Regions from separate parts of the Agrobacterium sp. 5Ca50 genome, predicted to be linked through region 4. Evidence: predicted binding sites of a transcription regulator. Region 4 holds the regulator's gene; each other region holds the start of a gene.
What was found. Region 4 encodes PhoB, which activates phosphate uptake and scavenging genes when phosphate is short. Its sites were predicted from a motif close to TGTCATNNANCTGTCAT; they were not measured.
Positions count from the first base shown of each region.

Region 1: a site for PhoB is predicted at 1,663-1,679, ahead of ACZ5FM_RS12885 (YdcH family protein). Genes of this name have one in related genera too.
Region 2: a site for PhoB is predicted at 3,934-3,950, ahead of phnF (phosphonate metabolism transcriptional regulator PhnF). Genes of this name have one in related genera too.
Region 3: a site for PhoB is predicted at 4,247-4,263, ahead of ACZ5FM_RS05275 (alkaline phosphatase). Genes of this name have one in related genera too.

Region 1 is NZ_AP026438.1:2,643,150-2,650,792, forward strand. It holds gene ACZ5FM_RS12870 (5-(carboxyamino)imidazole ribonucleotide synthase) at 1-791, opposite strand, end outside; gene purE (5-(carboxyamino)imidazole ribonucleotide mutase) at 788-1,288, opposite strand; gene ACZ5FM_RS12880 (YdcH family protein) at 1,305-1,508, opposite strand; gene ACZ5FM_RS12885 (YdcH family protein) at 1,743-1,919, shown strand; gene ACZ5FM_RS12890 (DUF2312 domain-containing protein) at 2,024-2,278, opposite strand; gene ACZ5FM_RS12895 (DUF1244 domain-containing protein) at 2,437-2,742, opposite strand; gene ACZ5FM_RS12900 (N-formylglutamate amidohydrolase) at 2,759-3,550, opposite strand; gene ACZ5FM_RS12905 (DUF1036 domain-containing protein) at 3,755-4,231, shown strand; gene pyk (pyruvate kinase) at 4,231-5,670, shown strand; gene ACZ5FM_RS12915 (peptidoglycan L,D-endopeptidase MepK) at 5,797-7,578, opposite strand.
Region 2 is NZ_AP026438.1:161,477-169,119, reverse strand. It holds gene ACZ5FM_RS00850 (ABC transporter ATP-binding protein) at 1-1,595, shown strand, start outside; gene dapB (4-hydroxy-tetrahydrodipicolinate reductase) at 1,604-2,428, shown strand; gene ACZ5FM_RS00840 (2,3-bisphosphoglycerate-dependent phosphoglycerate mutase) at 2,459-3,094, shown strand; gene phnF (phosphonate metabolism transcriptional regulator PhnF) at 3,183-3,914, opposite strand; gene phnG (phosphonate C-P lyase system protein PhnG) at 4,015-4,476, shown strand; gene phnH (phosphonate C-P lyase system protein PhnH) at 4,476-5,084, shown strand; gene ACZ5FM_RS00820 (carbon-phosphorus lyase complex subunit) at 5,088-6,209, shown strand; gene ACZ5FM_RS00815 (alpha-D-ribose 1-methylphosphonate 5-phosphate C-P-lyase PhnJ) at 6,350-7,252, shown strand; gene phnK (phosphonate C-P lyase system protein PhnK) at 7,249-7,643, shown strand, end outside.
Region 3 is NZ_AP026438.1:1,100,419-1,108,061, reverse strand. It holds gene wrbA (NAD(P)H:quinone oxidoreductase type IV) at 80-679, opposite strand; gene ACZ5FM_RS05285 (competence/damage-inducible protein A) at 929-1,693, shown strand; gene ACZ5FM_RS05280 (universal stress protein) at 1,828-2,673, shown strand; gene ACZ5FM_RS05275 (alkaline phosphatase) at 2,752-4,194, opposite strand; gene gpt (xanthine phosphoribosyltransferase) at 4,358-4,858, shown strand; gene soxR (redox-sensitive transcriptional activator SoxR) at 4,924-5,391, opposite strand; gene ACZ5FM_RS05260 (NADPH-dependent FMN reductase) at 5,457-6,032, shown strand; gene ACZ5FM_RS05255 (MFS transporter) at 6,032-7,201, shown strand.
Region 4 is NZ_AP026438.1:3,627,419-3,635,061, reverse strand. It holds gene ACZ5FM_RS17420 (ABC transporter substrate-binding protein) at 1-1,303, opposite strand, end outside; tRNA gene ACZ5FM_RS17415 (tRNA-Leu) at 1,848-1,934, shown strand; gene phoB (phosphate regulon transcriptional regulator PhoB) at 2,264-2,947, opposite strand; gene phoU (phosphate signaling complex protein PhoU) at 2,978-3,697, opposite strand; gene pstB (phosphate ABC transporter ATP-binding protein PstB) at 3,800-4,615, opposite strand; gene pstA (phosphate ABC transporter permease PstA) at 4,632-5,957, opposite strand; gene pstC (phosphate ABC transporter permease subunit PstC) at 5,954-7,438, opposite strand; gene ACZ5FM_RS17385 (substrate-binding domain-containing protein) at 7,620-7,643, opposite strand, start outside.

The DNA of each region.
Region 1 (7,643 bases), 980 kb from region 4:
GCAATCTCATTGGCTACGAGCGAGCCGTCGGGCAACACAAAGAACTCGATGCCGATAATTCCGACATAGTCCAGAGCGTCAAGAATTTTGCCCGCAGCATCAACCGCTTGACTGGCAGTCGATTCGGAAATGGAGGCCGGTACGGTCGAGGTGTGCAAGATGCCGTTCAGATGGACATTTTCGGCAGGGTCGTAACAAACCACCGAACCATCCTGGAAACGGGCCGCAATGACGGAAATCTCACGCTCGAAATTCACAAGGCTTTCGAGAATCAGTGCACCACCACCCAACGCATCAAACGCCCCGTCAGCACTTTCGCCACGGAACAGCTTCTGTCCCTTGCCGTCGTAACCAAACCGGCGGGTCTTCAACACGCCCTTGCCGGAAAATTCGGAAAGCGCGTTCTCCAGATCAGACTGGCTATCAACAGCGCGAAAATCAGCGGTTCTGATTCCACAGCCATTGATGAATGTTTTTTCGACCAGACGATCCTGCGAAACGCTGAGTGCCTTCGGCGGCGGGTAAACCGCAACCGTCCGCGCCAGTTCTTCAGCGGCACCAACCGGCACGTTTTCGAATTCATAGGTGACGATATCGCAAAGCGAAGCGAGTTCCGCCAGCGCTGCGGCGTTATCATACGCCGCCACGATCTGGCGGTTGCAAACCTGCGCCGCCGGACAATCGGCCTGTGGTTCAAGAACAATCGTTTTGAAGTTCAAACGGGCAGCAGCCATGGCCAGCATACGGCCAAGCTGGCCACCGCCAATAATGCCGATGGTCAAAATATTCATTGAGGATTATCCATCGGGTACTCAGCAACCGAGGCGGTCTGGCGGGCACGCCATGCATCCAACCGGTCTGCAAGATCTTCGTCAGACAGCGCCAGAACCGCAGCCGCCAGCAGCGCGGCGTTGACTGCGCCGGCCTTGCCGATGGCCAGTGTGCCGACAGGAATGCCAGCGGGCATCTGAACGATCGAATAAAGACTGTCCTGTCCGGACATGGTTTTGGACTGCACCGGAACGCCAAAAACCGGCAAAGAGGTCATTGCAGCGGCCATGCCCGGCAAATGTGCGGCACCACCGGCGCCTGCAATAATTATCTTGAAGCCTTCATCACGTGCGCCTGTTGCAAAATTGAACAGTCGTTCAGGCGTGCGATGCGCAGAGATAATACGCGCCTCATATTCAATATCCAGGGCATCCAGTGTGTCGGCAGCGTTCTTCATGGTCTCCCAATCCGACTGGCTGCCCATGATGATTGCGACTGGCGGCGTTTCTGTCGTCATGCTTACCGGCTCCCTGTCAGGCAATAATGTCGGGAATGATCTGGTCTTCGATCTGGCTCATCTGATCCTTAACCACCAGTTTTTTCTTCTTCATCCGCTGAACACGCAAGGCATCGCAATTGGTCTGGATCATCGCATTGATGGCGACGTCGTAATCTTCATGTTCCTGCCGCAATCGCGCCAATGCCAATCTGATATCTGCCTGTGACTGATCGGGCATTTCTGCATCCCCACTGTATGATCCCGGCTGTGCCGGTGTTCTGACATTCGCTGACCTGCCTCTACCACCAAATGCCGGTAACGGGAAGTTATCCATTGCGACCAAATTGCCCAGATGTTGCCCTGATTTCGCCTTCGACAATCCTAACAATCCGTGTCACATTAGTTTCGTAAACCTGAAACTCCAGCAGTGGAGTGCTGGAAGTAGGTCACAAAAGAAGGAAGGACGTGCAGCATGACCATACAGGCTCATATCGCATCGCTCGAAAAGAAACACGGAGCTCTTGAGGACGAGCTCGAAAGTATTCTTGCTTCCCCGTCATCGAATGACCATGAGATTTCGGAACTAAAGCGACGCAAACTTCGCCTGAAGGATGAATTGCAAAAACTCAAAAAAAATACACGTCATTAAAAATATGCTTCCGCGGCGCCAATGAGCGACAGGAAGCTGAAGTGTAAGAAGAACTGGCCGTCTCGCAGGAGACGGCCAGTTTTTTATTGCCCGTTGAAGGACACTTATTCCATGCCAAGGGCAGCCATGTAGGTCTGCAGAATGGATTCTTCTTCCAGACGCTCATTGGCGTCCTTCTTGCGAAGGCGGATAATGGTGCGGATGGCCTTGGTGTCGTAACCACGGCCCTTGGCTTCGCCCATCACGTCCTTGATGTCGCCCTGGATAGCCGCTTTTTCTTCTTCAAGGCGCTCGATCCGCTCGATGAACTGGCGCAGCTCGGCAGCGGCTACGGTTTCTGTTGTGCTGGTCTCATCCATCGTGAATTCCTTCATCTTGTCTGTTCTTGAGCCCGATCGGGCATGTTTCATCCGGCACATGTCAATGGAACGACGTCCAGAACATGGCACCAATTTTTTCCCGCTGTGAACTGCCGACTGGAAACGCCCGCGTCAAGCCTGTTCGACAGCGCGAACCCTCATTCCTTTGGCTTATTTATTTCAAATGCTGATTTTTGCGCATCTGACGCCTCATGCTGGTGCTGGTTCTTCCAGTCCTCGTAAGGCATGCCGTAGACGATTTCCCTGGCCTCGTCCTTGCTGATCTCGACACCGGCATCTGTTGCCGCATCGCGGTACCAGTTTGACAGGCAGTTACGGCAGAACCCGGCCAGGTTCATCATATCGATGTTTTGCACATCGGTTCTTTCACGCAGATGCTGAACGAGCCTGCGGAAAGCGGCCGCTTCAAATTCAATCTGCTGTCTGTCGTCCGGTGTCGTCAAAACGTCACTCCCCTTTTCAGGCATAAGGTCCGGTCCGGGATTGGAATAGCTGGTATTCGTGCAACGCCGGATCGCTGTTCATTGCGGCAAAAATAGGAGCAAGCCTGTCAGACCATGAGGTAATTCCTGCCTCATCGGCGATCAGATCCTGCCGCACCTCCAACAGCGCATGTGCAAGACCCTTGCTCATGCAGTGCTGATACATGCAGTCGCCTTTAAGCGCACCATCATAGGGTTCGTTGTCGCCAACCAGAATATCGCCGGGCAAACGCAGCGCGTCCAGAAGCGGGTGAACCGCGCGATAATCCGTGTCCCACAACACCGCAGCATGCCATGGGCGCGGCGTCTGTTTCCAAAACGGCGTGTAGGAATGCAGCGAAAACACCAGCGGCGCCTTGCCAGTCGCCTGTTTTGCCTGACCGAGAACCTTGTCGACAGCATTATGGTACGGACGGTGGTAGGTCTCGATACGCCGGTTCCATTCTTCATCCGAAATCGGATGGTTGCCGGGAATGATGGCGCCATCGGAAATTTTCATGATCAGCGTCGGATCGTCCTCACCGCGATTGGGATCAATCAGCAGCCGGGAAAAGCGGCTCATGACCGCAGGCACACCCAGCTTCTTTGACAGGGACCGGGTCAAGCCCTCAATACCAATGTCAAAAGCAATATGTCGTGAAAATGCACTCTCTGGTAAGCCAAGCTGATTATACTGTAGAGGAACAGTGTTCATGGCATGGTCCGCTATCAGAACCATGCCTTTGTCATAATCACCATCTAGGATTTCAAATGCGGGGAAGTCTTGCATCGTCAATTTCTTGAAAGCATTCGTGGGAGCGCGTTTGATGACATGGCTGGCCCAACAGCGCAAGCCAAACGGGGGTGCCAGCTCTCAACAGCCATCAGAATGCAGACACACACCGAATATAATCGATTAGACTTGCGTTGACATTCGCCGCCCGTCGCGCCAAGAAAGTGTATCATGAATAACTATGGAAACCGGAGGGAAGCCATGCGCAAAACCATCTCCTCTCTCCTTCGAGTACCTACCCGGCTCAGCGCCGCAACACCTGCCATTGGCGCCCTTCTGGTCGCTCCGTTCCTGTTCGCAGCGCCTGCAAAAGCAGATTTCCGTGTTTGCAACAGCACACAGAACCTCGTTGGCGTGGCTATCGGATATCGCGCCGAAGCGGGTTGGGTCAGCGAAGGATGGTGGCAGGTTCCGGCCTCTACATGCGCCACGTTGATCGAGGGCGAGTTGCAATCACGATATTATTATCTTTATGCGGAAGATGCTGCACGCGGTGGTCGCTGGACTGGCGATGTCAACATGTGCGTGGCTGAAAACGAGTTCAAGATTGCAGGCATCGACGATTGCTACGCTCGCAGTTTCCAGCGCATGGGTTTCAAGGAATATGATACGGGGCGCCAAGGAAGCTGGATGGTCCAGCTTTCGGATACGCCCGGCACACAGGAAAGTCAGCACTGATGAGGCGTAACCGCAAAGTCAAAATTCTTGCAACACTTGGTCCGGCTTCCGGCGAAGAAGCCATGATCGAAAAGCTGCACCTTGCTGGCGCAGACCTCTTCCGCATTAACATGAGCCATGCAAGCCATGAACTCATGCGTACGCTCGTGGCGCGCATTCGCTCGGTCGAAAGCCGTAATGGCCGCCCGATTGGCATTCTCGCAGATTTGCAGGGACCAAAACTGCGCGTCGGCAAATTTGCCGATACCAAGGTTGATCTCGTACCGGGACAGACCTTTACACTGGATAGCAACGAGGAGCCGGGCGACAAGAACCGCGTTTTCCTGCCGCATCCTGAAATCCTCGAAGCCGTGAAGCCGGGCGACCGCCTGCTGATCGATGATGGCAAGTTGCACCTGCGCGCTGAAAAGTGCGACGGCAAGAGCATCGTTGCCACGGTTGTCGCTGGCACCAAGATTTCTGACCGCAAGGGTATCAGCCTTCCCGACACACTGCTCGGCGTTGGCGTGTTGACCGACAAGGACCGTGTCGACCTTGATGCGGTTCTGGCAACCAATGAAATTGACTGGGTTGCCCTGTCCTTCGTGCAGCGCCCGGAAGACCTTGCAGAAGTTCGCAAGATTGCCCGTGGTCGCGTTGGCCTGATGTCGAAGATCGAAAAGCCACAGGCTATTGAGCGAATCGAAGAAATCATCGAGCTGTCTGACGCTCTGATGGTTGCCCGTGGTGACCTTGGCGTTGAAATGCCGCTAGAAACTGTGCCTGGCCTGCAAAAGCAGCTCATTCGCGCATGTCGCCGCGCCGGCAAGCCGGTTGTTGTGGCAACACAGATGCTGGAATCGATGATCACCGCGCCGGTTCCGACTCGTGCGGAAGTCTCCGACGTGGCAACAGCCGTGTTCGAAGGCGCCGACGCCATCATGCTTTCGGCTGAATCAGCCTCGGGTGACTATCCTGTCGAAGCGGTTTCAACCATGGCATCGATTGCCAGCACCGTTGAACTCGATCCGCATTATTCCGGCATCATCTATGCGCAGCGCGCCCAGCCGGAAGCAACCGGTGCCGACGCGATTTCGCTTGCTGCCCGCCAGATCGCTGAAACACTGAAACTGTCGGCTATCGTTACCTACACGTCCTCAGGCACCACCGGTCTGCGTGCGGCCCGTGAACGTCCACAGGTTCCGATCATCGCTCTTTCTCCGGTCATCCAGACAGCACGCCGTCTGTCTGTTGTATGGGGTCTGCACTGCGTGGTCACTGGCGACGCAGACAATCTGGACGACATGGTCAATCGCGCCTGCCGTATCGTTGTATCGGAAGGTTTCGGTAATCCGGGCGACCGTATCATCATTTCCGCAGGTGTACCGCTTGGCACGCCTGGCGCAACCAACATGGTCCGTATCGCCTACATCGGCTCCGACGGCCAGAGCGGCGTCTAACACAACAGTTGCGGCATACTCCTAATCTATCGAGTATGCCGCCTGTTTTAGAAAGCCCAATCAACCAGACAACAAAAAAGCCCGCTGACACTATCAGCGGGCTTTTTTAATGAATGGCTTTATGCGTTACGGCATTCTGGTTGGTGTGCTGAAGCGGCTGGAGTCGATTGCTGCGGCACCCTGCTTGAAGCCGGAAGAGGCGTTCGAAGCTGTCATCTCGTTATTCAAAATACGGTTGCTGACAACACGTGGAGCCTTCACGTTACGCGGAGCCTCACCCTTGGTCTTGTTGAGCGCCCAGCCGGAAATCAGGTCCTGGGTCAAGCGACCACCACCGGTCATCGCCTGCTCGGAGATCGCAGCTTCCTGCTTGCTTGGACGGCCACCCTTGGCAGGCAATCCAGCGCGCAGACCATTATCGGCCGTGCCCTTCACATCGAAAGCATCACCAAACTGCGCAGCAGTTGGCTTGGTCGCCTGCACGGCAGCAGCTGGAGCAATCGAAGCAACCTGCTGCTTTTGCTGAGCTGGCTTCTGGTTGTGGATCAAGTCAGCAACATTATCTTTCGCAGCAGGCGTGGCCGGAACCGGTGCGGACGCAGACTGTATGCTATCGCGTGCACTCTGACCACTACGCTCAAGCGCAGCAACCACGATAGGCGAAAGAACAGCTTCTTTCTGCTCGGCCTCGTCTGCCTGTGCTTCAGTATCTGCATCAGCCACGGCAATCAGCGATTCGACACTTGCAGGACGGTGAGATGGAATTGGCGCCATGATATTGGGTTCGCCGGACGCCTGCGGATCAACAGCAGCTGTCATCACACCATTTTCAGCATCGCCACGCATACCGCGCGGTCCGAGCAGGGTCGGAACCGGGATTTTGTAGTCGCCCAGATCTGCAAACTGTGGGTTCGCAGGCGTTGGCGTTGCTGGAAGTGCGGCCTGCAAAGCTTCTTGCGCCGCATTACGCGTCGGAGAATACAGCGCCGTTGCCAGACCGGTATTGGCCTGCTGGGTGTTCAGCGAAGGACGCGAAAGCGGAAGCGGAGCATCGATATTAACGCCCGGAGGCGGTTCTGCGCTTGCTACAGCAACAGGCTGCTGCGCCCGCACCACAGGAGCAGGACGCTCTTCAGGTGCTGGTGCTGCAATGCTTTCTGCATCTTCATCCTCGTCGCCACCTCCGCCAAACAGCGCAGACAACAGGGTTCTCTTCTTGCCACCGGAGGATGATGTCGGGCCTGCACCGGCAGTGCTTGCCACCTGAACGGACGACGAGCTGACACGACGCTTGTAGTCGGCCAATGCCTGATCATAACCCGGCAATGGCTTACCATCGGCAGGCAGGTGAATAGTATTGCCCTTCGGGAAAATGCGCACGAGGTCCTGACGGCTCATGCGTGGCCAAGCGCGAACGCTGCCGACATCAAGATGCACGAAAGGAGAACCGGAGGTTGGATAGAAGCCCACGCCGCCGATCTGCATCTGCATGGCGACTTCACGAAGACGGGAAAGTTTTACGCCAGGAATATAAAAGTCCATGGCCTTGCCAAGCGTGTGCTGGCTGTTCTTTGCAACACCCTTGGTGCGCGACCGCAACATGCCATTGGTCTCTGGCGAGCGGAACGCGGACACAACATTGATATATTCAGTCGCGCCACTGCGCTGATAGACTTCCCAAACAAGGTCAAAAAGTCTCGGATCCATCTTGGTTGGCTGGTTACGACGCCAGTCGCGGAGGAAGCGATTAAGCTCCTGAAGACCCTTCTGATCATACTTTCCATTACGCTTGAAGGTGATAACCGCCTTCTCTTTCGTATGGATGTAATACAGCTTGAGGCTACGGGTCTCGGCTGCCGCCGGAGCAGCAGACAAGGACAATGCAGGCAATGACATCAGAGCAGCCATAACCAGGGCGATACCACGCCCGGAAAGCTTCTCTCCCACATGCTTGAGCCTGTCACACACGCTTT
Region 2 (7,643 bases), 230 kb from region 4:
ACCTCGTCATCATCATATGCTCCAGCATTTTCGCCGCTTTCGTGCTGCGCGGTTTTGCGACCTATGGCCAGTCAGTGCTGCTGTCAAAGATCGGCAACAACATTGTCGCCGGGTATCAGAAGCGTATCTATTCGCATCTGATGACGCTTTCGGTCGGTTTTTTCAACGAAGCCCGTTCGGCGCATCTTGCCGCACAGATCACCCAGAATGTCAGCGGCGTGCGTGATGTTCTCAACCTGACGGTCACCTCGATTGCCCGTGACCTGCTGACGCTAATCGCGCTGATCGGCGTCATGGTGTCCAAGGATGCCCTGCTTTCGCTGGTCATTCTGGTGGTTGCACCACCGCTGCTGATTGGTCTTCGTTACATTTCCAAACGCCTGCGCAGTGCCACGCGTGACGCCATCGTGCTCAACAGCCGCGTTCTGGGTGCCACGCAGGAAACCATTCAGGGCATGGCCATCGTCAAAGCCTTCACGATGGAAAAGCAGCTAGAAGAGAAGGTCAACGAGGTCATCAAATCGGCCGAAGGGCGCGCAAACCGCATTGCCCGGTTGACCGAACGGACTGCACCTCTGACCGAAACATTTGCCGGTCTCGCGATTTCGAGCGTGTTGGCCTATGCCGCCTTCCGGTCGATTTACGGCGGCGTTGCACCCGGTGCATTTTTCTCCTTCGTCACCGCGCTGCTGATGGCGTACGACCCAGCCCGCCGTCTGGCTCGCCTGCAGGTGCAGATGGAACAGGCAACTGTCAACGCCCGTATGATCTACGAGCTCTTGGATTTGCAGCCGCTGCAGCGGGACAAGCCGGATGCCGGTGAGCTGACCGTTGCCAATGCGACAATCGAGCTGCGCAACGTGTCCTTCGGTTACAACAAGGAAAATTCCATTCTCCGTAACGTGTCCTTCGTGGCGGAAGGTGGGAAGACGACCGCGCTGGTTGGTCCTTCAGGCGCTGGCAAGTCGACCATCATCAGCCTCATCCCACGGTTTTACGACCCGCTGGAGGGTGAAATTCTGGTTGATGGGCAGAATATTGCCGATGTGAAGAAGGCATCGCTGCGCCACCACATCGCTTATGTTTCGCAGCAACCTTATCTGTTTGAAGGTACCATTCGCGACAATATCCGTTATGGCCGCCCCGATGCGACTGATGCCGAGATTGAAGATGCGGCAAGACAGGCCTATGCGCATGATTTCATCATGGCTCAGCCGATGGGGTATGACACACCGGTCGGTGAAAATGGCATGAGCCTTTCCGGCGGCCAGCGTCAGCGTCTGTCAATTGCCCGCGCGCTGGTTCGCAATGCGGCGATCCTGCTTCTCGATGAGGCGACCTCGGCGCTGGACACGGAATCGGAATCCTACGTGCAGAAAGCCTTGGAAACGACGATGAACGGACGCACCGTCATCGTGATTGCCCACCGTCTTTCCACCGTTGTCCGGGCCGACAAGATCGTTGTGATGCATGACGGCCAGGTGCTTGAGCAAGGCACGCATGAAGAGCTTGCGAAGCAGGAAAACGGGCTTTACGCTCACCTCAATAATCTTCAATCGACCGGCAGCGGTCTGAAGTCATCTGCAGAAGAGTGAACTGACGCATGAGCAGCAACGACATGAAACTGGTGGTGGTCGGCGCTGCCGGTCGTATGGGACAAACCCTGATCCGTCTTATTCACGAGACCCCGGGTGTCACGCTGCATGCTGCCATTGAACGCGAGACCTCTGCCTTTATCGGCAAGGATGCCGGTGAGATTGCCGGCCTCGGCGTGAACGGTGTTTCGATCACCAGCGATCCGCTGGAAGCATTCGTGAATGCAGAAGGTGTTATCGATTTCACCTCCCCTGCCTCAAGCGTCACCTTTGCTGCACTTGCAGCACAGGCTCGCATCGTGCACGTGATCGGCACTACCGGTTGCTCCCCGGAAGATGAAGCCAAGTTTGAAGCGGCGGCCCGTCATGCCCGCGTCGTCAAGTCAGGCAATATGAGCCTTGGTGTTAATCTTCTCGGTGTGCTGGCCCGCCAGACGGCAAAGGCTTTGCCTGCCAATGCCTGGGACATTGAGGTGGTTGAAATGCACCACAAACACAAGGTTGACGCACCATCCGGCACCGCATTGCTTCTGGGTAATGAAGCAGCAATAGGTCGTGGGATCGATCTGGCATCATCGTCGGTGCGGGTGCGTGATGGGCATACTGGCGCACGCGTCGAAGGCACGATCGGTTTTGCAGCGTTGCGCGGCGGTTCGGTTATTGGCGACCACTCAGTGATTTTTGCCGGCGAAGGCGAGCGTGTAACGCTGTCGCATTATGCCGGCGACCGGTCGATTTTTGCACGCGGCGCACTGGCAGCAGCCATATGGGCACGTGGCCAGAAGCCCGGTCTTTATTCAATGCTCGATGTTTTGGGGCTGTCTGAAGCCTGATAATTTTCATTTTTACGGAGGGAATTGACTATGAGCGGAACTCTCGTGCTTGTTCGCCACGGCCAGAGCGACTGGAACCTGAAGAACCTTTTCACGGGCTGGCGTGACCCCGACCTGACCGAGCTTGGCGTGCAGGAAGCCAATGCAGGTGGCAAGGCACTGGCAGATTACGGCATTAAGTTCGACATCGCTTTTACGTCGGACCTGACTCGTGCGCAGAAGACCTGCCAGATCGTTCTCAACAATGTTGGACAGCCTGACCTGACAACGATCCGCGACCAGGCGCTGAACGAGCGCGACTATGGCGATCTCTCGGGCCTGAACAAGGACGACGCCCGCGAAAAGTGGGGCGAAGAACAGGTTCATATTTGGCGCCGTTCCTATGACGTACCACCTCCTGGTGGCGAAAGCCTGCGCGACACGGGTGCGCGCGTCTGGCCTTATTACCTCACCGAAATTCTGCCGCGCGTGCTGCGTGGTGAAAACGTACTGGTTGCCGCTCATGGCAATTCGCTGCGTTCGCTGGTGATGGTTCTGGATCGCCTGAGCAAGGAAGAGATCCTCAAGCTCAACCTCGCGACCGGTGTGCCGATGGTTTACAAGCTGAAAGCGGATTCCACCGTTATCTCCAAGGACGTTCTCGGCGACATGTCCGCCGCGCATTAAGTCCTGGCAACACGCAATTGAAAAGGTCGGAGCGTTCTGCGCTCCGACCTTTTTTATGTCACATTGTTGAATGTGTAAGTCCTGAAAATCAGTTCTCCATCCGGAATTCCACCGTGTCTGCCGGAAAACGGCTGATGGCATATTGCACCGGTTTACCATCCAGATCGGTGTTCAGTGCATGCGTCACCAGAAGGATTGCCCCCGGTGAAAGCTCAAGTGCGGCGAGATCATCGGCGCTGGCATGCATGGCAGAGATCTTTGTCGAAGCGCGCATATAGTCGTTGAGGCCCACCGCCTTGAAAGCCGCAGTAATCGATCCGCTTTTTTCGTAGGCTGCGGCAATGCCTTCAAACCGGTCGGCAGGAAACCACGTGGTCGAGCGTGATACCGGGCGACGGTCGGCCTTGCGCAACAGTTCGAGACAGATGACGGTCGCACCCTGCACAAGTCCCAGTTGTCGAGCGACTTCGATTGGTGCCGTCTCAATTGATGACGACAACAGCAGCCCCTGCATTTCGCGAACCTGGTCGCCAACCCCTTCGGAAAAGCGGGTTCGTTTTGAAATCGGGAAACTCAGCCGATCCTTGCGCACAATCATCGTGCCACGACCTTGCAGTGGCTGAACGATCCCCTCATCCGCCAAGGCCGAGATGGCGCTACGTACCGTGTGCCGGTTGACGCTGAAGGTTTCAGACAGCACCATTTCGGGGGGAAGCATGCCAGCTTCATCATACTCACCGGCCAGAATAGATTGCCGAATGCGGTCGGCAATCTGCCGCCAGAGAGCGACGCCGTTTTTCCTGCGCACATTGGCGCCCATCGAAGCCGTTACAGTCATATGTCACACGCTTGTCATGTCAGTCGGATAGCAATATCCTATCTTGTATGGTTGTCTATATCAATAGACATTTGAGGATAAGATGCAAACAAAGAACATACCATCGATTGAAGGTCGTCAGCGGGTCGCAGCCCTGCTTGCACGCGCCAGCATGGAAGAACTGATGAGCGTGTGGGGCGGACTGGAACAGTCGCCCGAAGCTGAAAAGGTGCGTGGGCCGGAAACCGGCCTCATCATGGTACGCGGCCGCATTGGTGGCGGTGGCGATGCATTCAACCTTGGTGAAGCAACCATGACACGTGCCACGATCCGCCTGGCCTCCGGCACGGTCGGTCACGCACATGCACTTGGCACCAACAAAAAGAAGGCCTGGGTTTCCGCGATCTTCGACGCCCTTTGGCAGGAACCGGCAACGCGGGACATGATTGAAACCAATCTGCTGTCGCCGGTTGAACAGCGCCTTCAGGCCACCGCCAACCAAAAGAAACAGGAGACCGCGGCAACGCGCGTCAATTTCTTCACCATGGTTCGGGGAGACGACTGATGGACCACAAGGGCGATATTTTGTCGGGCGGTTTTGCCGATCCCGTTTTTGAATCCCAGGGCGTGTTTCGCAAGCTGATGGATGGCATGGCGCAGCCCGGTACCATTCATGTGGCTGACGCCCGTGTCAAACCGCCAGCACCGCTGGGCAAGGCCGCAGGTGCCGTGTTGCTGACGCTTTGCGACCAAGACACGCCATTCTGGATGAACGGTGAGCTGGCCAAGTCAGGCGTTCCCGGCTGGCTTTCCTTCCATACCGGTGCCGAACTGGAAACCGACAAAAGTGGAGCCCGTTTCGCGGTGTTTGAAGCAGGCGCGGCCCTGACCTCGCTTGGCTTGTTTTCAGTCGGCACGCAGGAATATCCAGACCGCTCGACGACACTGTTGATCGAGGTTGCGGCGCTTATCGGTGGTTCACCTTTTCGGTTGACCGGTCCCGGTATTCGCGACGAGCGCCAGATTGCACCACAAGGATTGACGCAAGCGTTTCTGCATATGTGGGCGGAAAACCGACTGGCCTTTCCACGCGGTATAGATGTCATCCTGACAAGTGGTGACAGTTTCCTCTGCCTGCCGCGCAGCACGCGCATAGACCTGATGGAGAATTGATCGATGTATGTTGCCGTCAAAGGCGGAGAGACCGCCATTGCCAATGCCCATCGTCTGCTGGCCGACCGTCGTCGCGGCGACCGTTCCCTGCCAGCTTTGACCATTGAGCAGATCGTTGCGCAGCTTGGCCTCGCGGTTGACCGCGTGATGGCCGAAGCATCGCTTCACGATACCGCACTTGCAGCACTGGCCATCAAACAATCGCGCGGCGACATGATCGAGGCGATCTTCCTGCTGCGCGCTTACCGCACGACACTACCGCGCTTTGGCACATCAAAGCCGATTGAGACGGGCACTATGCGGGTCGAACGCCGCGTTTCCGCCACCTACAAGGATTTGCCCGGTGGTCAGTTGCTTGGCCCAACCTTCGACTACACGCACCGTCTGCTTGACCCATCGCTACTGGAAGACGGCTTTGTTGAAGAAGCGGCGCTCGAAAGCGATGGCATCGACACTGTTTCCAAAGTGTCCGACATTCTGGCAGCCGAAGGCCTGATTGAAACCGATGGCGAAATGCCATTGGATCATAAGGCCGGTGACCTGACGCGCGAGCCGATGGAATTCCCGATGCCGCGCGACTTGCGTCTGCAATCGCTGGCACGTGGCGACGAGGGTTTTCTGCTCGCACTCGCCTACTCCACGCAGCGTGGCTACGGCCGTAACCACCCGTTTGTGGGTGAGGTGCGTATCGGCGAAGTCGAAGTGGAAATCGACGTGCCGGAATTGGGCTTTGCTGTCTCGCTTGGAGAAATCCGCGTCACGGAATGCCAGATGGTCAACCAGTTCAAGGGCTCGTCCAAGGCGCCACCGCAGTTTACCCGCGGTTATGGGCTGGTGTTTGGCCAGAGCGAGCGCAAAGCCATGTCTATGTCACTGGTGGACCGCGCGCTTCGCGCCGAGGAATTTGGCGAGGATATCACTGCCCCCGCTCAGGATGAGGAATTCGTCATTTCCCACGCGGACAATGTCCAGGCAACCGGCTTTGTAGAGCACCTCAAGCTACCGCATTACGTGGATTTTCAAGCGGAACTCGCGTTGGTGCGAAAAATGCGCTCCGACTATCAAGCGTCAAAAAACAGCGTGGCCGCCAATATTACGGGAAGTATTGCCGATGCTGCTGAATGAGCTTGTTCCTGCTACGCAGGCTTTCCGCATACCAAACTGCACAAACGATGTTCAGCGCAATGAACAGTGCAAAGAACAAACCGATCAGAATGCCAGTATCCATGAGCTTGTACTCCTTTTACATGAAGGGATAACGCACAATGCCGCCTGAAGTTTCATTCAAGGATGATTTAGCCGGTTACAACTTCGCTTATCTGGATGAACAGACCAAGCGAATGATCCGCCGCGCTATTCTCAAAGCCATCGCCGTGCCGGGTTATCAGGTACCGTTTGCATCGCGCGAAATGCCCATGCCATACGGCTGGGGCACCGGTGGTGTGCAGGTCACAGCTGCCATCATCGGACTGGACGATACGCTGAAAGTTATCGACCAAGGCGCCGACGACACCACCAATGCGGTTTCCATCCGCGCCTTCTTCCAGAAGGTGGCCAATGTCGCTGTCACCACCCATACCAGCCAAGCAACCATCATCCAGACCCGTCACCGCATTCCCGAGGAAAAACTGACGGCAGGTCAGGTGCTCGTCTATCAGGTACCGATTCCCGAACCGTTGCGTTTCCTTGAGCCGCGTGAAACGGAAACCCGTGTCATGCATGCGCTCGAAGAATATGGTCTCATGCATGTACGTCTATATGAAGACATTGCCCATAATGGCCGTATCTCCCGCACCTATGCCTATCCGGTGAAGGTTGCTGGCCGTTACGTCATGGACCCGTCACCGACGCCAAAGTTCGACAATCCGAAAATGCACATGTCCGATGCCTTGCAGCTATTTGGTGCCGGTCGTGAAAAACGCATTTACGCGGTCCCGCCCTATACCGAGGTTGTCAGCCTCGATTTCGACGACCACCCGTTTGAGATCCAGACATTCGACAAGCCCTGCGCGCTGTGCGGCGCTGACAATGTCTATCTAGATGAAGTCATTCTGGATGATGCGGGCGGACGTATGTTCGTCTGTTCGGATACCGACCACTGCGAGGACCGTCGTGACCACGGCCACCGCGGTCACCTTTCACCAGACATGCCGGAGGCAGCAGAATGAACAGCGATACGCCTTTGCTGAAAGTGAGCAATGTCTCCAAGTTTTACGGTGGCCGGATTGGTTGCAAGGATGTGTCTTTCGAACTATGGCCCGGTGAAGTGCTGGCCATCGTCGGTGAATCCGGTTCGGGCAAGACGACATTGCTCAACTGTATCTCGACGCGCCTTCTGCCGACCGCCGGCACAGTTGAATATCGCATGCGCGACGACGTGACCCGCAATCTCTACCACATCAACGAAGCAGAACGCCGCCTGCTGATGCGCACCGACTGGGGTTTCGTGCACCAGAACCCTGCCGATGGCCTGCGAATGACCGTTTCGGCTGGAGGCAATGTCGGCGAGCGGCTGATGGCGGTTGGCGCACGCCACTACGGCAACATCCGCGATACGGC
Region 3 (7,643 bases), 1.2 Mb from region 4:
GCCTGATCCTGAAAATCCCAAAACAAAAAGCCGCCTGTCGGGTCTGACAGGCGGCGGCATTTAAAGACCTATCGCAATCTTAGGAAGCGAGCTTTGCAGCCAGCTTGGCAATGTGCGCGCCCTGGTACTTTGCGCCTTCGAGTTCGATGGCCGAAGGCTGGCGCGAACCGTCACCGTCGGTGATGGTCGACGCACCGTAAGGCGAACCACCCTTGATTTCATCAACACCCATCTGGCCCTGGAAGGCGTATGGCAGACCGGCAACGGCCATGCCGTGGTGCAGGAAGGTTGGGATGAAGCTGAGAATGGTGGATTCCTGGCCGCCGTGCTGGGTCGCTGTGGAGGTGAATACCGAACCGAGCTTGCCCACCAGCTTGCCGTTGAACCACAGACCGCCAGTCTGGTCCCAGAAATTGCGCATCTGCGAGGCAACTGTGCCGAAACGTGTGCCGGCGCCAACAATGATCGCATCATATTCAGCCAGTTCATCAACCGTTGCGATTGGCGCTGCCTGATCGAGCTTAAAGTGCGAGGACTTGGCAACGTCTTCCGGAACCAGTTCAGGTACGCGCTTTACGACAACGTCTGCACCGGCAGACTTTGCACCTTCCGCTACGGCATATGCCATGGTTTCAATGTGGCCGTAGGAGGAATAATACAGAACCAGTACTTTTGCCATTTTCTCGGTTTCCTTTGCTTGGGGGCCGAAGACCCGTTTAAGAAGTTGTCGCAGCATAATCCTGCCGCTCATCAATTAGGTGACAAAGATGTAGCCCGGATACGGCAACCTCACCAGCCGATCACATCAAGACGCAGTGTTCAATGATGTTGAACGCTTTTTGTCTTGCATTCACTTTTTCGTAGCAATGACGCGCTTGCATTCCATCGGCATCGCGCTACGTTCTACAGACACAACCGCGGATTTTTCATGACCACTGCACCCGTTTCCGTTACCGCCGCCATGCTTGCCATTGGCGATGAACTGCTCTCAGGCCGCACCAAAGACAAGAATATTGGACACCTCGCCGATGTGCTTACCCTGTCGGGTATCGACCTCAAGGAAGTGCGCATTGTCGCAGATGAGCAGGATGCCATTGTCGAGGCATTGAATGCCCTGCGCAGCCGTTATGATTATGTCTTTACATCGGGTGGAATTGGTCCGACCCATGACGATATAACCGCCGATGCGGTGTCGGCAGCCTTTGGTGTGCCGTGCGTGCATGAGGCGGAAGCCATGCGCCTGCTGGCCGACATGTATCGCGCCCGTGACATGGAATTTACCGAGGCCCGCCAGCGCATGGCGCGTCTGCCCCAAGGTGCTGCCCATATCGCAAATCCGGTGTCGACCGCCCCCGGTTTCAACATCGGCAATGTCTATGTGATGGCCGGTGTGCCGCAGGTCTTTCAGGCCATGGTGCATAATGTCGTCCCGCACCTGAAAACCGGTGTGAAGCTGCTGTCGCAGTCGGTTGCCAGCCCATACGGCGAAGGCGATATCGGCACGGCACTGGGCGAAGTTCAGAAGAACCATCCTGAAACCAGCATTGGCTCCTACCCAAAATATGACGGACAGCGATTCTCGACAGAAATCGTCGTTCGCGCTCGTGATGCGGCGGTATTGCATGCTGCTGCACAGGCGGTTTCAGACATGCTGGAACAGATCGGGCGTGAAAAGGCTGCCGCCAGCACGTGAACCGTTAAGTGCTTTGGCGCGTTATCTTTTCACCGGACCGAAAGACGGTGACAACTTGATCAGGATCAAGGCGACATATTTCGAGAAGGACCAGTCTCAAGACACTTGAGACGCATACCATTGAGGAGATCGTCATGAGCTACAAAACAATTCTGACCGTTTTGGACAGCACTCAAAACGCAGCAAAGGTTAGTGAATTCGCCATTGCTCTGGCGAACAGGTTCTCGTCGCATGTGATTGGCCTGCATATGGAAACTATGGCGGCAGTCCCCGTTGTTGCGCCCATGGAAATTCCCGACCCCGCCTCCATTCAGGCTATTCAGGATATTGCGCAGAAAGAGACCAAGGAAATCGCCCGGATTTTCGAGCAAAAACTCTCGGAAAATGGTGTGTCGCATGAGTGGCGCAGCTTCGTTTCCTCGGTTGGTTATACCTCGGCATCCGCTGTCGACAGCGCCCGTTGCACCGATATCGTGATTGCCGGACAGAGCGATTCGTCCAGCCTTTCCGACAGCCGTTCCGATATTGAAAGCTTTCTGTTTGAAAGCGGCCGCCCGGTTCTTTTAGTGCCTTATATTCTCACAGAACCCAAACCGATCAAGCGGGTGCTGATTGCCTGGAACGGTTCACGCGAAGCAACCCGTGCGGCCTTTGATGCCCTGCCGTTCCTGAAAGAAGCAGAAAGCGTCGAGATCTTCACGGTTGATCCGCCAGAAACCGCGACGCAGTCACCGGCTATGGCTGGCGCAGAACTCGCAGCAACCCTTGCGCGCCACGGCGTGAAGGTGACCGTGGCCACCAAAGCGACCTCAGGCACGCTTTCGGCCCATGCGGCAATTGAAAACCGCCTTTCGGATGACAGTGTCGATCTGCTGGTCATGGGTGCCTATACCCATTCGCGCTGGTGGGAAATGCTGTTTGGCGGCGTGACCCGCACGCTTCTGGATTCGATGACCGCGCTGACGCTGCTGTCGCGTTAAAGCTTCAAGTCCCCACCAGACCGAATAGAAAAAGGGCGGCAATTTTGCCGCCCTTTTCCATTGTTATCTGCCGTTTGATCAGTTGGTCTTCTGGTCAATGGTGATGCCGAGTGCGGCAGCCGACGCGCGGAAGATGTCGGTGTTATCAACGTAAACCTGGCTTGCAGCAGGAACGTGGTAACGGGCCAGACCATCATGCGGCTTGGCATTCTTGGTGAAAAAATCCGAACCATTACCCTTGGCGAAAACCGGAACCAGCTCGCGTGTGTGGGTGTCGGAGTTCCAACGCACCAGCGGCATGGCGCCAGCGCCCTGGTTGATGATGTCGGAATAGGCTTTGTTATCGGAATCCGGTCCCTGCAGCAGGCCATTGCCATGGTCGGTGGTGACGATAATCATGGTTTCATCGAAAGAGCTGTTTTCTTCAATCCATTTGACGGCCGCTTCAACGGCTTCGTTGAATTCGATCTGCTCTTCAATGATGCGTGGCAGGTTGTTGGCATGGGCTGCCCAATCCACCGCGCCGCCCTCGACCATCAGGAAGAAACCGTCTTCATCCTTGGAGATCAGGTTCAAGGCTGCCTTGGTCATGGTGGCCAATTCAGGCTGGTTGTCCAGCTTGTCGCCAAAACCAACGCCGCTGCGGTTGAACTGGGTGGTCGCGTTGTTCTGAACGGTGCCGATGACCTTGGTCTTGTCACCGAGGTCAAGCGAACCGGCTGCCAAGGCTTCAAAGTCAGCCTTGGTTTCAATCAGCTTGTAGGCGGTTTCGCCAGATTTCAATTTGTCCCAGGTGTCCTTGCCGCCAACGTAACGATAGGCCTTGTCATCCTTTGGCTCGACTGCCTTGCCGTTATTGTCAAACAGCGGGTGGCCGGACCCCATGACAACAGTTGCGAGACCGCTTTCAACGATTTCCTTGCCGAGGGCGGCATATTCATTGCGGCTTGCATTATGGGCAAGGAAACCGGCCGGTGTTGCATGGCTCCACTGAACGCTGGTGACAACACCAAGGGCGCGACCGCTTTCAACGACATATTCGCCGATGTGCTTCAGCTTTTCGTCGTCATTCGACCAGTTGATGGCATTGTTATAGGTTTTGACGCCGCTGGCGAGTGCGGTGGCTGCTGCGGCGCTGTCTGTGTAATAAGCCCGGGTATAATCATAACCGGTGAAATAACCGGGATAGTTACCGAGCGAACCTTCAAACACGCTGTCAGACTTTTCCGACTTCCAGAGTTCGGCAGGATCGAACGTCACGGTGCCTTCGGCAGTTTTGGTCGGGGTGTTGGAGGTGTTGAGCGGATGCGTGGACGAGAACACCTTCACGTCGAAATCGTCATACACTTCATGGCCCAGCGCGCCGTGGCGATAATAGCTGGCGGCGTGCCATGTGTTGATCCCTGCGCCATCCGAAATCAGCAGAATGACGTTCTTTGCCGGCTTATCCTGCGCAAACACAGGCGTCGTCAAAGTTGTGCCAATCACCAATGCGGCGACAAATTTGCTAAAAATACGCATTTTTTCTTCTCCTGCGGGAATTAGGAAACAGGAAAGCAGCTAGTGTAATTTTATAACAGCTGTGTGAAACGAACCAGGCGACCTGTGGAAAGCTTGATTTTTCAGCGGTGTTGCCGCTATTAGCGAAAGCCATCAACACAACACGCTCATGGTGGCTTTTCTCATGTCTTCTCTCCCCGATAAAGCTTTCCCCGTTTCATGGGATCAATTCCACAGAGATGCGCGCGCACTTGCATGGCGCCTCGCAGGTCTAAACCAGGATTTCCGCGCTATCGTCTGTATTACGCGCGGCGGCCTTGTACCTGCCGCAATCATTTCGCGCGAACTGAACATCCGTCTCATCGAGACGGTTTGCATCGCTTCTTACCATGATTACGTCAATCAGGGTGAGATGAACCTGCTGAAAGGCATTTCGCCTGAACTGACCACCGAACAGGGCAAGGGCATTCTGGTGGTGGACGATCTGACCGACACCGGCAAGACCGCTTCGGAAGTGCGCGACATGTTGCCACAAGCGCATTTTGCCTGTGTCTACGCAAAGCCATCAGGCGTGCCGATGATCGACACTTTCGTGACAGAGGTCAGCCAGGACACCTGGATCTATTTCCCATGGGACATGGGCTTCTCCTATCAGGAGCCAATTGCCAAGGGTTCGCGCGGCTGATCCGCGTCATTGCACGTCATTCTATGACATCTCAAAAGGCTGCGCTTGGCGCGGCCTTTTTTGTGTCAGCCATTCGGCTCCAGCAGCACCGGACCAACACTGTTTTCACCCAGCACGTCACCGGGGTTGCGCAAGGGACATTCATCGGTGGACAGACAGCCGCAGCCGATACAGCCGGTCAACTGGTCGCGCAGCCGTGTCAGCCGGGCAATACGGTCATCGAGGTCTGAGCGCCAATCCGCCGCCAATCGCTGCCAATCCTTCGAATTGGGTGTTCGCTCATCCGGCAATGCGCCGAGCGCGCCCTGTATTTCCTTGAGTGGAATACCGGCACGTTGCGCAACCTTGATAATGGCGATGCGGCGCAGCACATCACGCCCGTAGCGTCGGTGGTTGGCACTGGTGCGCCAGCCCTTGATCAGCCCTTCCGCCTCATAAAAATGCAAGGTGGACACGGCAACACCGGCGCGTTCCGCCACCTCGCCCACACTCAAGTCCCGCATAATCGGCAATTGCCGAAGTTTTTTTGTCATCACTATTGACCTCAACCTTACTTGAGGAATTACCACACGGATTATTCAACACCAAAGGATTTTCCATGACTGACAAAACACTTTCCATCCGCGTCATTATTGGCAGTGCCCGCTCCGTGCGTTTTGCCGATGTGATGACGGCCTGGGTCAGTGAGCAACTGGCGGCAATGCCACATATCGAGGTTGAGGTGCTGGACCCGCGTGAACTGAACCTGCCGCAAGGACATTGTACGGATGTGGAGCCGGCGAAAAGACTGCGCGAAAGCCTCAACTCTGCCGATGCCTTCATCGTCATCACGCCGGAATATAATCGCAGCTACTCCGGTGCGCTTAAGATCCTGATCGATTCCGCCTATGATGAATGGAACGCAAAACCCGTCGGTTTTGTTTGTTATGGTGGCATTTCCGGCGGGCTTCGCGCCGTCGAGCAGCTTCGTCCGGTGTTTTCCGAACTGCATGCGGTGACCACGCGGGATGTGGTCAGCTTTGCCAATCCCTGGAAAAGCGTTGGCCCGGATGGGCGGCTGGATGCCGGCGCCTCTGCGACAACTGCGTTCGAGACCATGATGGCCAAGCTGCAATGGTGGGCCTACACGCTGAAACAGGGACGTGAGGTCACGCCTTACCGAAAGACGGCATAATGATAGAGCGTAGCTTTGCCCTGAAGGGCACCTTGTTGTTCGTGGCAACCCTGACCATCATGGCCGGCACCACGGTGGCACCTTCCCTTCCCGCCATTGAGCAGACCTTTGCCGATACTGAGCATGTCGCGCTTTTGAGCCGCATGGTGTTGACACTGCCGGCGATATTCGTGGCGATGTCGGCACCCATTGCCGGCATTCTGGCAGACCGGTTTGGCCGCAAAAAGCTGCTGATCATCAGCATGGTGCTGTATGGCCTCTCCGGCATGTCCGGCCTTCTGGCGGACAATCTGTTTTTCCTGTTGGTTGGCAGAGCCGTTCTCGGGTTGGCGATTGGTGGCATCATGACCGTCGGCACCACGCTGGCTGGCGATTATTTTACCGGCACCGAGCGGGAAAGCTATCTTGGACTGCAACAGGCCTTTACGCAGTTTGGCGGTGTTGCCTTTGTGGTGACCGGCGGCATTCTGGCCGATATTCACTGGCGGGTGCCTTTTGCGATCTATGCCGCCTCATTCCTTATTCTGCCTGCAGTGCTGGCATTTCTGAGCGAGCCGGCCAAAAAGACAGCACCATCAGGGGGCCCGGCAAAAGCTGTGGTGTCCGCAAACTGGTCGCAGGTGCTGTTGCTGGCACTGGCGACCTATCTGATCAATGTGCTGTTTTACACCGTGCCATCACAGCTGCCGTTTTTCCTGCGGCATCTGGAGATCAACAGTGCCAGCGCTATCGGCTATGCCATTGGCACCTTCAATCTGGCTGGCGCGCTCGTTGCTATGAGCTTTGGCCTGTTGCGATCGCGTTTGGCGGTGCCTGGCATTCTGGCCGGCGGGCTTGCTCTCATGGCAACCGGCTTTCTGATGCTTGCGCAGGCAAGTGGCATGGTGTCGGCACTGGTTGCGCTGTGTGTGCTCGGCACCGGACTTGGTGTGGTGATGCCCAGCATCATGTCGCTGACAATCAAGATCGCACTACCTGCCCTGCGCGGCCGCATTGCAGGACTGGTCACGGCGTCGATGTTTCTCGGGCATTTCACATCACCGCTTGCCAGCCAACCCTGGATCGGCTGGTTTGGTTTCGAGGCGCTTTACCGCGATATCTCCATTGCATTTGCGGCCATGGCTGTCATCGCCATCGCCGCCGCTAGCGTGCGGCGCTGGGCTGTGTGAAATCCGCGTAACATATCTGCCCTCAGGACACGCGTTCTGAGGGCATTTTTCTGCAGACGAAATATCCATAGATCCGGCCCAGCCCCTAGCCCTAGTGGTGCTGAGAGAATCAGCCAACCACAACTGCGACAAAAAATGTGCCCGCCCGCAAATATTGTTTGAGACGAATGTAATGGGCAGCCACGGCAAAGTGTGGTGCTTTTGGTGACAGACAAGCGAAAACTTTACTTATCTGCGCTTTTTTGGCCAGATCGGCATTTTCGCGGTTTTTGGCAAAAAACTGGGGATGGAATTGCCGTCAAAAATAGCTGTAACAAAATGTGACATTTTAAAGATAGCCCAGTAAATAGGGCTTTTCGCGAGTTCACGTGCAGTAAGTCGCTGTGGACAATGTTTCAGCAATCCGCGCCAAGTATCTGAAATTTATAGCAGGTTTTGCTTT
Region 4 (7,643 bases):
CATTGTCGCCAGTCCAGCCTAGGAATACAGCGCCGTCACGGTCCTTAGCCTTTGAACGGTCGAGGTATTCGGCCCATTCGTAGGACACGATCTCAACCTTTACGCCGATCTTTGCGAAGTCGTCCTGGATAACTTCAGCAGCGCGACGTGCGTTGAGCATGTAAGGACGCGAAACCGGCATTGCCCAGACCTTCATGGAGAGGTCCTTCACGCCTGCTTCTTCAAGCATCTTCTTGGCAGCGTCGAGATCGTAAGAATCATCTTCGATCTTGTCGTTGTAAGACCACATTGTCGGTGGGATCGGGTTCTTGGCAGGCGTTGCCATGCCCTGGAACACTGCATCAACGATAGCTGGCTTGTTGATAGCCTTGTTGAGCGCCTTGCGGACTTCGACCTTGTCAAACGGAGCCTGCGTTGTGTTGTAGGCGAGGTAAGCAACGTTCAGGCCTTCCTGTTCCATAACCTGCAGGTTTGGATCAGCCTTCATGGACTGTACGTCAGCAGCGTTCGGGAACGGCATCAGGTGGCATTCGCCAGCCTTGAGCTTCTGGTAACGAACAGCAGCGTCGGTGGTGATCGCGAATACGAGATCGTCAACCTTAGGCGCGCCGCCCCAGTATTCCTTGTTAGCCTTGTAACGGATAACGGCATCCTGCTGGTAACCGACGAATGCGAACGGACCGGTGCCAACTGGCTTCTGGTTCAGCTGTTCCTTGGTGCCGTCAGCAGCGAGCTTGTCGGTGTATTCCTTCGAAACGATCGAAGCGAATGGCATCGCAAGGTTTGCCAGGAAAGGTGCTTCAGGACGGTTCAGGGTGATCTTGACCGTCATGTCGTCGACTTTTTCAACCGACTTGATCAGCTCTGGGAAGCCCATGCCGGCAGCATATTCCCAGGATGTACCAGCAACATACTGGTGCCATGGGTTGTCAGTCTTGATCTGGCGCTCGATGGAGAAAACAACGTCATCGGCGTTCAGTTCACGGCTTGGCGTGAAGAAATCAGTTGTCTGGAACTTTACGCCCGGACGCAGCTTGAAGGTGTAAACCGTGCCGTCTTCCGAAACTTCCCAGCTTTCAGCAAGACCAGCAACTGGCTTGGTTGTGCCGGGCTCGAATTCGAGCAGGCGGCTGTAAACAGTGTGTGCAGCGGCGTCAAAGGTGGTGCCGGCGGTGTAGAGGCCCGGGTCAAAACCTTCTGGAGAACCTTCGGAGCAGTAAACGAAGGTTTTCGCGCTTGCTACATTGGCGAAGCATGTTGCAGACAGCAAGGCTGCCGCAATGAGGCCAATTTTGGAATTCATGTATAGCTCCCACTTTTATGTTCCCGTTTGTGCCAACAGACGGGAATGGTTGAGTCATTATCGTAATTTCAGTCTGTTCCGATGCCGGAGCCACAACACGGGAAGAGCTTCACAAGGCAGTTTCCGTTTTGCTGTTCCAGCCTCGCTGCCCCCATTGCCAAAATAACGGGCGCTGTAACCGAAAAGCTGTCTTAGCATCACGAGAGGCAGAGGCGGAAGCCCCCTTTTTGCCTAAAGATATGATTTATTCTGTTACAACCAGAGATTCCTGTATCGATACAGGCCAGCCTTATTTAAGGCTCTGATATGTGAGGGAATTGGTGCCACGCAAAACCAGCATCTTGGCAAATCAGGCAAAACGCAGAATCCGCATAAAACAAGGGCTTAGAGGCTGTGCAAAACCATGCGCGGAAATTTTCACGTAAAAATACTATTTATTTTCAATTAGTTGAATCGCCAATCCGTATGACTGAAAACAATTTGTCATAAAAAATAAAAAAGTCCGTTGACATAGAGCGCTGCTCGCCGTACATCGCTCTCCGTCGCCCAGATGGCGGAATTGGTAGACGCGCCAGCTTCAGGTGCTGGTACTCGCAAGGGTGTGGAGGTTCGAGTCCTCTTCTGGGCACCAATTTCTTGATTTAGTTATCTAAATCAGCCTGCAAAAAAGCTCCGGTCTCCGGAGCTTTTTTGCGTTTAGGGCCTAGTTACTCCTCACAGCCTGTCTGAAAATGATAGATTTCGACCAATTCGAACCATCGTTTTGTTCGTCGGATTGGGCGTGTCTGAAACCGCAAATTTTCAGGTCAATTTTGCACCAAACTGGATATGCCGCGTTCTCATATCGAGCAACGGTGGCATCGATGAGTTGTGAACTCATGGGTAGTGAAAGCTCTCCCAGAAACAAAAAGGGCGACTATGAGCCGCGCCTTTGATGTTTTTACATGATGAAAGACCGGATCAAGCTTCCATCGAATAACCCGCACCACGAACCGTGCGAATGACATCCTGCATATTGGAGAAGTTCAGCGCCTTGCGCAGACGTCCTACATGCACGTCAACGGTGCGTTCGTCGACGTAGATATCATGCCCCCAGACACCGTCGAGCAGCTGCGAACGTGAGAACACGCGCCCCGGTGAGGACATCAGGAACTCCAGCAGGCGGAACTCGGTTGGCCCAAGGCGCACTTCACGGCTTTTACGGTGAACGCGGTGCGTTTCACGATCAAGCTCGATATCACCGCATTTTAGCACCGAAGACAGCACCTCGGGCTTCGCACGGCGCAGCATAGCTTTCACACGTGCCATCAGCTCTGGCGTGGAGAACGGCTTGACGACATAGTCATCCGCTCCGGTGGCGAGACCGCGAACGCGTTCGCTTTCTTCACCACGCGCCGTCAGCATGATAATCGGCAGGCGTTCTGTTTCAGGCCGCATTCTGAGGCGCCGACACAGTTCGATGCCGGAAACACCCGGCAGCATCCAGTCCAGCAACAGAAGGTCAGGAACCCGTTCCTGCAAACGAATTTCTGCTTCGTCTCCACGGGTGATCGTGTCGACTTCGTAGCCTTCGGCTTCTAGATTGTAACGCAGCAGAACGCTCAGGGCTTCTTCATCTTCTACGACTGCGATCTTCGGCAACATGGCTGTACTCCGCTCAAGTCCGTCTATCTATTATTCGGTTACAGCACCGAGCGTGTTGGAGCTGTCGTCCTTCGGACGATCACCTTCAAGCTGGCTGCCTGTTGCCATGTAATAGATGGTTTCGGCGATATTGGTTGCGTGGTCACCGATACGTTCGATGTTCTTGGCGCAGAACAGCAAATGCGTGCAGGTGGTGATGTTGCGCGGATCTTCCATCATGTATGTCAGCAGTTCGCGGAACAGCGAGGTATACATAGCGTCGATTTCTTCATCACGCTCACGGATGGCATTGGCCTTCTCGGCAGAACGCGTTGCGTAAACATCAAGCACTTCCTTGAGCTGAACCAGTGCCAGCTCGGACAGGTGCTCCAGGCCGCGTGCCAGCTTGCGTGGTACGCCCGTGCCCTGAACAGCGATTACGCGCTTGGCAGTGTTCTTGCCAAGGTCGCCAACGCGCTCCAGGTCGCTTGCAATACGCAGGGAACCGATGATTTCGCGCAGGTCGGCCGCCATTGGCTGACGCTTGGCAATGGTCACAATTGCCTTGTCACCAATTTCGCGTTCCGCGTGGTCAAGTACGACGTCTTCTGAAATGACCTTCTGGGCCAAAGCCGCATCGGAGTTGACCAATGCGCGAACTGCATCCGCGCACATTTGTTCTGCAAGACCACCCATCTCAGAGATGCGGCGTGTCAGGAATTTCAGCTCATCGTCATAAGCAGACAAGATATGCGAATGTGTCGATGTCATTTCAAAGTCTCCGGCTTCTGCAAGGACGCGAGACGAAGCTAAATGGCTCCAAGTCGCTCCGGCACAATTCTTTCACGTTAACAGCGGGCGATTACTCCAGGATTAGCCGAAGCGTCCCATGATGTAATCCTGCGTGCGCTGGTCGTCTGGATTGGTGAACATCTTGTCAGTGTCGTTTTCTTCGACAAGATGGCCGAGGTGGAACATCGCCGTGCGTTGCGAAACGCGAGCTGCCTGCTGCATCGAGTGCGTCACGATGACAATGGTGTAGTTGGTGCGCAGTTCGTGGATCAGTTCTTCCACACGTGCCGTTGCAATCGGGTCGAGAGCCGAGCAAGGCTCATCCATCAGGATGACTTCCGGGCTGACGGCAACCGCACGGGCGATGCAGAGGCGTTGCTGCTGACCACCGGAAAGACCGGTACCCGATTCGTGCAGGCGATCCTTTACTTCGTTCCAGAGACCGGCCTTGTGAAGGCTGGATTCAACGATCTGGTCCATGTCCGCACGCGACTTTGCCAGGCCGTGAATACGTGGGCCGTAAGAGATGTTCTCATAGATCGTCTTGGGGAACGGGTTTGGCTTCTGGAACACCATGCCGACGCGGGCACGCAGTTCCACCACGTCGATGGCCGGATCGTAGATATCATCCGTATCGAGCGTGATCTTGCCGGTAACGCGGCAGCCATCGATGGTATCATTCATGCGGTTCAATGTGCGCAGGAATGTGGACTTACCACAACCCGATGGGCCGATCAGCGCAGTTACGGTGTTTTCGCGAACGTTGAGGTTCACGTCGAAAAGCGCGCGCTTCTCTCCGTAATAAACCGAAACGTCCTTGCCGATCATCTTAAGCGAAACATCATTCATTTTCTTGTCCAGCGCCTTTTCAACTGCTGCTTCCGACATCATGTTCATCTGCTTCAAGCTCCTTTTACCAGCGCCGTTCGAAACGTCGACGCAGAAGGATTGCGCCTACATTCATAACAATCAGGAACAGAAGCAATATGATGATTGCTCCCGATGTACGCTCTACGAAAGCGCGTTCTGCTTCATTTGCCCACATGTAGATCTGGACTGGCAAGGCAGTAGCAGGGTCCATTGGTGTGGTCGGGTAGTTGGCAACGAAGGCCACCATGCCGATGAGAAGCAGCGGTGCGGTTTCACCCAGAGCATGTGCAAGACCAATGATCGTGCCGGTCAGAATACCCGGCATGGCCAGAGGCAATACGTGATGGAAGATCGTCTGCATTTTCGATGCACCGAGGCCAAGGGCCGCAGCGCGGATAGATGGCGGAACTGCTTTGAGTGCCGCACGGGTAGCAATGATGATGGTTGGCAGGGTCATCAGGGTCAGAACCAGACCACCAACAATCGATGCCGAACGTGGGAAGCCCATGAAGTTGATGAACACCGACAGACCAAGCAGACCGTACACAATGGACGGAACGGCCGCGAGATTGTTGATGTTGACTTCGATGAGGTCGGTGAAGCGGTTCTTCGGAGCAAACTCTTCCAGATAGATGGAAGCGGCAACACCGATTGGCAGCGACAGCACCAGAACGATCAGCATCATGTAGAAGGAGCCGATCAGCGCAACGCCCACGCCAGAGGCTTCCGGGCGGCTGGATGCGCCATTGAAGAAGATGCCGGTGTTGAAGTGCTTGGCCAACTGGCCAGCCTCAGCAAGCTGGTTCATCCAGCCAACCTGATTGTCTTTTACCTTGCGGCTGGCTTCGGCCACAGACAGGTCGATCTGACCCTTGTAAGCAGAGTCGATGTCGCCCGCCGCCAGCAGCGACACGTTGCGGGTCGTACCGATAACCGACGGATCCTTGGTCACGATATCGCGAAGCTGAGTGCGCACGCTATCGGAGATCATGGCATTGACAGCGCGCAGGTCTGCACGGTTGTCAGGTGCAATACCCAGAACCTTGGCAACAGCGTCGCGTGCCAGGATCGGGTAGTTGGCGGTCATCAACTTTGCCGGATTCTGAGCGCGCTCATTGTTCGGGTCGATAACCTGCTCGGAGAACTCGACAGGCACCGTGATCATCGTCTGCTGGAAGGCGGTATAGCCCTTGCCAATCACCGACCACAGCAACAGCGCGAGAAAAATCAAGCCAAACGAGATCGCAGCGACACCATAGGCACGGAACCGGCGTTCAGCAGCGTAGCGACGCTTAATACCGATATCGCGACGGTTTGTGGACGCCTTGGCAGACGGAGTGGAGGCCGGCGAGGAAACTGCGTCGGTCATTCATACTGCTCCCGGTATTTGCGCACGATGTAAAGCGCGTAGATATTGAGGCAAAGCGTGATGGTGAAAAGCGTAATGCCGAGGGCAAAAGCAACCAGCGTCTGGGGCGAGGTAAATTCAAGGTCGCCCGTCAACTGGCTGACGATTTTCACGGTCACGGTCGTCATCGGTTCAAATGGGTTGAACTGGATGCGCGCGGCAACACCGGCGGCCAGAACAACGATCATGGTTTCACCGATAGCGCGCGATGCCGTCATGAGGATAGCACCAACAATACCCGGCAAGGCAGCTGGCAGAACAACGCGCTTGATGGTTTCCGAACGGGTTGCACCAAGGCCGAGCGAACCGTCACGCAGTGCCCGCGGCACGGCGGTGATGATATCGTCCGACAGCGACGACACATAAGGAATGAGCATGATGCCCATAACGAAACCAGCGGTCAGAACACTCTGTGCCTGGATGAAGGTGGTGTAGTTACCCGTTGCCAGACCGTTGATCTGGGTGGAGATGTCACGCAGGAACGGACCAACAGTCGTCAGGGCGAAAAAGCCGTAAACGATGGTTGGGATACCGGCGAGCACTTCGAGAAGTGGCTTGGCCATCGAGCGAACACGCGGCGAAGCGTATTCCGCCATGTAGATAGCCGAGAACAGGCCAACCGGTACGGCCACGAGCATGGCAACCAGACCGATGTACAGCGTACCCATCAACAGTGGGATGAGACCAAACTGACCGGAACTGTCCGTTGCACCAGCAGCCGCAAAACGTGGGTCCCACACGGTTCCAAAGAAGAACTCATGTGCCGGCACCATATTGAAGAACTGGATCGCTTCCGTCAGCATCGACAGGATAATGCCGACCGTGGTCAGGATCGCGATCGAGGAGGCAAGTATCAGACCGGTCAGAATGAATTTTTCCACTCTGTTACGGGCGCGGAAGCGCGGCGCAATCGAACGGAAAGACACGGCTGCACCGCCAAGGGCCAGACCAAGCACCACAACGATCATCGCAATGCGGCTCATCGAGGTCAGGTCGTTTAGTTCCTTGGCAGAAACGATCATGTAGGGCTGAGGGTCGCCGGCCAAGGCAATACCACGGGTAGACAGAAGCGGACGGATATCTGTCGTGCCAGCCTCAACCGCGGCGAGTTCTTCAGCCGAAAGGGCGTTCATGCCGCGCGCAATTGCGCCGACCATGCCGTAAGCCAGTCCCTGCTGGGCTTGCGACTGGGCGCGAACGTCTTCCGGGAAACCGCCACGCACGGTGGAGGTGATGACCATTGGGCTGACAATCAGCCAGATACCCAGAATGATGGCGGCTGGAATGACGGCCCACAAAAGAACATAAGAACCGTGATAACCCGAGCGGGAATGCATGACGGCGGAACGGCCGCCGGCAAGCGCCGCAGCACGGCGGCTACCAAGCAGGTAGCTGGCAATGCCGATCAATGCCAGTATGAGCAAAAGGATCGATGTGTTCATAAAATTTCCTCGGCATGCCGGGGCGGCAGGGTGCAGCAAAACAACGTAACGGTGGCAAATAACACGCCTCTGTGGGCAGCCTGACCGTTTTCACAATCCCAATACGCCAAGGGTGAAACCGGAACAAGCCAGACACCCAAGGGAATAAACGGCGCGGGGAAAACCCCGCGCCGTCAAGATATTAGAGAGTCTTACCGGATTCGAA